Regions from separate parts of the Catellatospora sp. NPDC049609 genome, predicted to be linked through region 2. Evidence: riboswitches for the same ligand, from Rfam matches in the RefSeq annotation. Region 2 holds a riboswitch; the other holds the start of a gene.
What was found. A riboswitch is a leader RNA that binds a small molecule or an ion and turns the genes downstream of it on or off. The one in region 2 is predicted to bind cobalamin.

Region 1 (3,925 bases), on a different contig from region 2:
GTCGAGGCCCGGGTCGAGCAGCATCTTCTTCGGGGTGGTCACTGGCATGCCTCGCAGATCTCCGGGTTCTCCAGGTTCAGGTTGATCGGGCTCGCGGCGGTGCGCAGCGTTGCACCCGGCGCGCTCGCCGGAGCGGACGCGGCAGCCGGTCCGGTCGCACGCGACGCGTTAGGAAGGTGCCCTTCCGCTACGGAAAGCGATGGGAGGGTGCCCTTCCTTACCGTGGTCTGGGCGATGGCGGTCGCGGGGCGGGAGCGCAGGTAGTAGGTGGTCTTCAGGCCCTTGCGCCAGGCGTAGGCGTACATCGAGGAGAGCTTGCCGATCTCCGGGGCGGCCATGAACAGGTTCAGCGACTGCGACTGGTCGATGTACGGCATCCGCGCCGCGGCCAGGTCGATCAGCGCCCGCTGCGGCAGCTCCCACGCGGTGCGGAAGCGCCGCCGCAGCTCCGCCGGGATCTCCTCGATGCCCGCCACCGAGCCCTCGGCCGCCAGCACCCGGTCGCGCAGCGCCGCCGTCCACAGGCCCCGCGCCTTCAGCTCGTCCACCAGGTAGCGGTTGACCTGGAGGAACTCGCCCGACAGCGTCTCGCGCTTGAACACGTTGGCCACCGGCGGCTCGATGCACTCGGCGCAGCCCGCGATCGACGCGATGGTCGCGGTCGGCGCGATGGCGATCAGCAGCGAGTTGCGCAGGCCGGTGCGGGCCACCTTCGCGTGCAGCTCGTCCCACGCCCACGGGCGGGTGGACACCGCGTCCGGGAAGTGGTCGGCGTGCAGCACGCCGCGCGCGGCGCGGGTGTCCGCGTACGACGGGTGGGTGCCCAGCTCGGCGGCGAGGTCGGCGCTGGCGTCGTACGCCGCGAGCGCGATCTCCTCGGCCAGCCGGGTGGACAGGGCCAGCGCCTCGGGCGCGTCGAAGTCCAGGCCGAGCGCGAAGAACACGTCGGCCAGGCCCATCACGCCCAGGCCGATCGGCCGCCAGCGGTTGTTGGCCCCGGCCGCTTCGCCGGTCGGGTAGTAGGACAGGTCGATGGTGCGGTCGAGCACCCGCACGGCGGTGCGCACGGTCGAGCGCAGCGCGTCCCAGTCGACGCCGTCCGGGCCGAGGTGCGCGGCCAGGTTGACCGAGCCGAGGTTGCACACGGCGGTCTCGCCGTCGCTGGTGACCTCCAGGATCTCGGTGCACAGGTTCGACAGGTGGACCGTGTTGCCCGCGACGGCGGTCTGGTTGCAGGTGCGGTTGGCCGCGTCCTTGAACGTCATCCAGCCGTTGCCGGTCTGCGCCAGGGTGCGCATCATCCGGCCGTACAGCTCCCGGGCGGGCAGCGTGCGCACGGCCAGCCCGGCGGCCTCGGCGGCGCGGTAGGCGGCGTCGAACTCCTCGCCCCACAGGTCGACCAGCTGCGGCACGTCCTTCGGGTCGAACAGCGACCACGCGGTGTCGGCCTCGACCCGGCGCATGAACTCGTCCGGCACCCAGTTGGCCAGGTGCAGGTTGTGCGTACGCCGGCTCTCCTCGCCGGTCGAGTCACGCAGCTGCAGGAACTCGTCCAGATCGGCGTGCCAGGTCTCCAGGTAGACGCACGCCGCGCCCTTGCGGCGGCCGCCCTGGTTGACCGCGGCCACGCTGGCGTCGAGCGTGCGCAGCCACGGCACGATGCCGTTGGACAGGCCGTTGGTGCCGCGGATCAGCGAGCCCCGGGACCGGATCCGGCTCCACGACACCCCGATGCCCCCGGCGTACTTGGACAGCCGGGCGATCTGGGCGTACCGGTCGTAGATCGACTCCAGCTCGTCGCGCGGCGAGTCGAGCAGGAAGCAGCTGCTCAGCTGCGGGCGCCGGGCACCGGCGTTGAACAGCGTCGGCGAGCTGGGCAGGTAGGCCAGGCGGCTGAGCACGGCGTAGAGCGCGGCGACCTCGGCCACGTCGCCGGGCAGGCGGCGGCCGGCGGTGCCCGCGTCGCCGACCTCGCCCATCAGCCCGCAGGCCACCCGCAGCAGGAAGTGCTGCGGCGTCTCCAGCACCTTGCGGGTGACCGGGTGGCGCAGCAGGTAGCGGTCGTAGACGGTGCGCAGCCCGAAGTACTCGAAGCGGTCGTCGGCGGCCGGGTCGACGAGCCGGTCCAGCTCGGCCGCGTGCGCGGCGACGAACGCGGCCAGGTCGTCGGCGAGCACGCCTGCCGCGTGCCCGGCCCGCACGGAGCTCGCGAAGTCGTGTACGCCCTGGGTGGCCGCCTCCTCGGCGATGTGCACCGCGAGCAGCCGCGCCGCGAGGCGGCTGTACGACGGCTCCCGCACGACCATGGCGGCGGCGGTCTCGATGGCGCGCAGCCGCAGGTCGGCCTCGGTCGCGCCGGGCCATACACCGGCTGCCACCGGGGTGAGGACGGTATTGTGATCCACATCGGGCAGCCCCCGGGCCGCCTCGGCGAGCAGCCGCGCGAGCGACGCGGTGGTGTCAGACGACGTGCTCTCGGGCGACGCGGCCGTGCCGGGCGGCGCGTTCTCGGGCGACGCGGCCAAGCCGGGCGTGGTCTCGCCGGGTGCGCCGGCGTCGGTGGTGGTGTGGAAGGTGGTGCTGGTCAAGGCGTGCGCTCCCCCTCGTCGAAGCGCGGGAGGGCACGCGAACGGCGCTCACCCTCCCCGGGGGGACACGCGCCATCCACCGTGGACCGTCCCGCGCGGCCCGGTGTCCGCGACCGGTCCCGTCCAGCCGGACGGGAGGGTCGTGGGCGCGACACGGGCAGGGCCGTGGCGCGCACGCCGGCAGGTCTTCGGGCTCGTGGGCACGGCCGGGCGGCGCGGCGCGGACGCCGTGCTGCGGAGACCCCCTAGACCGTCGCTTCCCAGGCCGGACCGGCCCAGTGCTGCTCCGCACCCCTCTTCGCGGGAGGGGCGCGGGACGGTTTCGTTCCCACTCACCGCTGCGGGGCAGCTCCGGATTCGCACCGGATTCCCTCTGCGCGGGCCGCGTTCCGGCGGCTCGCGCGGCACCCCTCGACCCGGTGTCCGGTGGACACCGGAGGGGTGGACCAGCGATGCGCTCACACTACATCTAGTGGCATCGCGAGGAAAGCGACCCCATATGAAGTTCGGCGTGTCGTCGATGGTCCACCCCGACGGGCGTCTATGTCCCGCCCTCAGCAGGCGCAGGCGGCGCCGCTCGCGGGTGCGGTGAGCGGGTCCACATCGTGCTTGCGCAACCCGAGCGGGGTCTGCGTGTCGAAGCCCTCGCGCACCCAGTACTCGTACCCGCCGAGCATCTCCTTGACCCGGTAGCCGAGGCGGGCGAAGGCCAGCGCGGCCCGGGTGGCGCCGTTGCAGCCGGGGCCCCAGCAGTAGGTGACCACGACGCTGCCCGCGGGCACCACGGCCGCCGCACGGGCGGCGATCTCCGCGGTGGGCAGGTGCACCGCGCCCGGGAGGTGTCCCTGCTCCCACGCCTCCCGCGAGCGCGAGTCGACCAGGACGAAGCCGGCGGCACCCGAGGCCAGGTCGGCGTGCACGTCGGACACGTCGGCCTCGAACGACAGGCGGGCGGCGAAGTGGGCGGCGGCGACATCGGCGGCGGCGGCCGGGGCGGTGCCGAGTACGGCGGACATGAGCTGCTCCTCTACTGCTCGATCACTGCGTTCATCCTCGCGGTGGCCGGCTGCCGACCACGAGTGGCGGCAACGCCGCTGTTCGCTAAGATCCCGCCATGGGTACGCCGCTGACGCTCCAGACCCGGCCCCGGCACCGGATCGCGGTGCTGGCCTTCGCCGGGATGGCCCCGTTCGAGCTGGGCTGCGTGGTGGAGGTGTTCGGCCTGCCCCGCCCGGAGCTGGACGTGCCGTGGTACGACCTGGACGTCTGTGCCGAGGTCCCCGGCGCGGCGCTGCCCGCGGTGGGCGGGTTCGCCGTCACCGCACAGCACGGCCTGG
Region 2 (3,925 bases):
CGGCGTGGGCGGCCGGGCGCGCGGGCGTGCCGGTGCGCTGCGCCGCCGTGCTCGGCGACACCGACGCGCTCGCCGACCTGGTGATCGAGCGTTACGACGAGGCGCTGGCGGGCGACATCCGGATGAACTGCGACTCGTGCGTCTACCGGGTGAAGCTGCCCGGTTTCGAGGACCGGGTCGGTGCGGCCCAGACGCCGCACCACCACCCGGACGACCACGGCCACACCCACCACGGCCATGGCGACCAGCACGCCCACCACGACGGCGCGGACGGGCACCACCACGGCCGGCGCCGGTGATGGCGGCTTCGCCGCCCTCGGCCGGGCCAGGGGCGTGGGGGCGGCTGCCGCACCAGGTGGGCGGGGCAGCCGCGCCGGGAGCGGCGGTCCGGGCCCGGCCCGCGCGGGCAGGCGGGCCGGGCCCGGACGGTGATCAGCGCCCCACGCCGGAGGCCAGGGCCTCGCGCAGGTTGACGCGGGCGTCGGCGGGCAGCAGGTAGCCGGCGGCGACGTTGCGCACGTCGGCCAGCGCGACCCGCGCCAGGTATCCGCCGCGGGTCGGGTACAGCCGGTCCCGGGTCGGCTCGTCGAACGGCTGGTGGGAGCCGAACAGGAAGCAGAACGACTGGCCGGAGTTGTCGCCGGTGCTGAGCGCCGTCGGCACGGTCACCTGGGAGTAGCGGATGCCGCCGAGGGCCAGGCCGAGGCCGTCGCGCGCCTTGGTGCCGTCGGCGTTGAAGGCGAGCGGCTCGGCGACCGGCGGCGGGGTGCCGGTGCGGACCCAGCGCACCAGGTGGTCGTAGGCCGCCGCGGTGGCGTGGTGCACCGGCACCCGGCTGAACGGCGGCGCGGCGCAGTCGTACACCGGGGCCGCGCCGAGGTCGCGCACCGAGATCGGGTTGCGGTACTCCTGCCCCCGCCAGCCCGAGTGCGCCCCGCCGGCGACCTCCCAGCGGCGGAACCGGTCGGTGTCGGGGGAGGGGCGCACCGGCGTGCGGACGTCGGTCTCCGACAGCACCTGGAACACCGGCTCGTCGCCGACCCGGGTCGGGGCGTTGCCGACGATGAACGCGTACCCGTCGAACACCGGCTCGACCTTCGGCAGGATGTGCTGGTAGTAGACGGTCATCCGCCCCGCCGACTGGGACGCGCCGACGGCCAGCAGCGTGCGCACGTCGAGCCGGCCCAGGGGGGAGCCGGGCCCGCCGGTGCCCACCGCCTTCGCGGCCTGGGCGAAGATGTCGTACGACAGCTCGTCGGCGAGGTGGGCGCCGCCGCCGGTCACATCCAGCGCGCCGTAGCGCGTCGGGCTCCACGAGCGCAGCTGGTCGACGCCCACGCGCTGGGCGGAGACGCCGACCCAGGCGTACCCGGCCCGCATGATCGCCTCGCCGTTCCACAGCGCGTCGAGGTCGTAGCCGGCGGTGACGTTCTGCCACTCGACGAGCGCGGTGCCGTTGAACGCGTGCCGGCTGACCGGCCGCCGGACCACGATCCGGGTCCGGTACGGCACGTCGGTGGCGACGGGCCCACCCTGGCTGTCCCAGCCGTCGGCGATGCCGGACAGGAGGAACTCCTGCTCGACGTACCCGTGGCGGGCCAGGTCGTCGGGGGTGGAGAAGAACGGGTAGGTGTCCTCGAGCACCGGGGACAGCCGGTCGCCGGGCACGGCGCCCGGCAGCGGCCCCGACACCGTCGGTGTTGATATCGGCGTACGGTCGCCGCCCGCGCTCGCGACGCCGGCCGGCACCAGGGCGGCGGCCAGGGCGAGCGCGGCGGCGGCGCCCAGCCTGCGCGGATGCTTCATCATGCGGTCATGGTGACCGCGCGGCGCGTGGCGGCGCATCGGCGATATCACCGGCCCGTGCACCCTGGGCGGTGACCGGCGTTACCGGCGGAGTGAGAGGGTTTGACGGGCGTACGAGCACGCTGGCATGGTGGTTGCTACAAGTACACATCAGACGACGGTGCGCAGGAACCCGGTGAGAATCCGGGACGGTCCCGCCACTGTGACCGGGGAGCGCCCCGCACGAGCCACGGCCGCTGCAGCGGCTGGAAGGCGCGGCAAGCGCGACGCACCACATCCACCCGGGAGTCAGGACACTGACCCGTCGTTGTCCAGTTCGGGGCGGTGAACCCCGAGAAGGAGGTTGATCATGGGTGCGTTGTCCACCCCCGCGACGTCGTCGGACCGGACGGCCGCGGTCGCGATCCGGCTGCGGGACCAGGTCGTCGCCGGCCTGCTCGTCCTGCTGGCGCTGTTCATCCTGTACGCGGTGTTCCTGGACCAGGGTGCGCTGCTGTCCCCGGTGTACGGGGAGCTCTCGCGCAGCGCCAACTACCTGCACGAGCTGTCCCACGACGGGCGGCACCTGTTCGCCGCCAACTGCCACTGAGCGGGGGCGCACGTGACCCTGCTCTCCCTGATGGGGCGGGGCGGGCTGGCCGGCGCGTGCGCCGGTGCCGCCTCCGCCCTGGTGTCCCTGCTGCTCGCCGAGCCGGTCATCGACCGGGCCATCGAGCTCGAACATGCCGCGGCCGGTGCGGGCCACGGCGCGGAGCTGTTCACCCGCGACACCCAGCACGTCGGCCTGCTGGTCTCGGTGATCCTCGCCGGGATGGCGATCGGCCTGCTGTTCGGCCTGGTCTACGCGGTGCTGCACCGGCGCGACCCCGAGGCCGATCCGTGGGGCCGGGCGCTGCGCCTGGCCGGGGCCGGGTTCCTCGGCGTGAGCCTGCTGCCGTTCCTGCGCTTCCCGACCAACCCGCCGGGGGTGGGCAGCGAGGCGACCCAGCAGGCGCGCACGGTGACCTGGCTCGCCGCGATCGTCATCGGGCTGGCCACGGTGTCCGCGATGGGCCTGGTGGCCGGGCGGCTGGCACGGCGCGGCGCGGCCCTGCCGGTGCGCCACCTCGCCCCGGTGGGCGTGGCGCTGCTCGGCCTGGCTGTGCTGTTCCTGCTGCCCTCCTCGGGCGACGAGATCGGCACACCCGCGGACCTGCTGTGGAGCTTCCGCCTGCTGTCGCTGCTCGCGTCGGTCGTGCTCTGGGCCGGGCTGGGCGTCGGCTTCGGACTGGCCGGGCTGCGCGCCGAGGCCTCGGTGGGCGCCGTCGCGGCACGGGCGGGCGCGTGACGTCCCGCGCGGCGGGCCGGGCCGCGGGTCGCGCAGACCGCGCGTCGGCGGCGGGGCCGCGTGGCGCCGGGGACCGGCCGGCGGCGCGGGTGACCGGGTGAAGGCGCGGGTGACCGTGTGCCGTGACTGCTGCTGCGGCACGGCCAAGCATCCGGACACCGATCACGACGGGCAGCTGCGGCAGCTGGAGAAGGCGGGCGTCCGGGTGCGCATCGCGCAGTGCCTGGACGTCTGCGAGCACTCCAACGTGATGGTGGTGCACCCGCGCCCGTCCGGTCGCCGGGCGGGCGGGCAGCCGGTGTGGCTGGGCGGCGTCCTCGACGAGGCCGTCGTGGAGTACGTCGCCGCCTGGGCCGCCGCGGGCGGTCCGGGCGCCGCCGAGCTTCCGGTGGCGCTGATGCCCTACGTCATCGAGGCGCCGGGCCGGTCCTGAGACCGTCCCGGGCCGTGATCGCCGCGGCGTCCGCAGCAGGGGCGCCGCGGCGGTACATCACCAGCAGGATGACGGCCAGCAGCGGCATCAGGATGTCGGACGGCAGTGCCCAGGTGTTGGCGGGCGCGGTGTTGCCGTGGAACACCCACTGGTTGAAGTGGCCCCAGGCGTCGCCCCAGAAGGAGATCGCCAGTGCGGTCACCGCCGCGGTCAGCCAGGTGCCGCGCAGCCGCCGCCAGGCGCAACCGATGGCCAGCACGGCCACGGCGATGTCACCCCAGCCCACCTCCCACTGGAACATGGACTGGGTGTAGCCGATCTGCTCGGCGGTCTGGCCGGAGGTCGGTCCGATATGGCTC

Region 1: it holds a riboswitch for cobalamin, as region 2 does, so the genes downstream of both, AB0J67_RS13570 (ribonucleoside-diphosphate reductase subunit alpha) here and AB0J67_RS07250 (hypothetical protein) in region 2, are expected to answer to the same signal.

Annotation. Positions count from the first base shown of each region.
Region 1 is NZ_JBFAOU010000037.1:27,451-31,375, forward strand. It holds gene AB0J67_RS13565 (ribonucleotide-diphosphate reductase subunit beta) at 1-48, opposite strand, end outside; gene AB0J67_RS13570 (ribonucleoside-diphosphate reductase subunit alpha) at 39-2,414, opposite strand; cobalamin riboswitch at 2,771-2,963, opposite strand; gene AB0J67_RS13575 (rhodanese-like domain-containing protein) at 3,143-3,604, opposite strand; gene ftrA (transcriptional regulator FtrA) at 3,703-3,925, shown strand, end outside.
Region 2 is NZ_JBFAOU010000016.1:31,165-35,089, forward strand. It holds gene AB0J67_RS07240 (sirohydrochlorin chelatase) at 1-299, shown strand, start outside; gene AB0J67_RS07245 (alpha/beta hydrolase domain-containing protein) at 433-1,809, opposite strand; cobalamin riboswitch at 1,931-2,126, shown strand; gene AB0J67_RS07250 (hypothetical protein) at 2,156-2,395, shown strand; gene AB0J67_RS07255 (CbtA family protein) at 2,408-3,133, shown strand; gene AB0J67_RS07260 ((2Fe-2S) ferredoxin domain-containing protein) at 3,231-3,566, shown strand; gene AB0J67_RS07265 (DUF6790 family protein) at 3,541-3,925, opposite strand, start outside.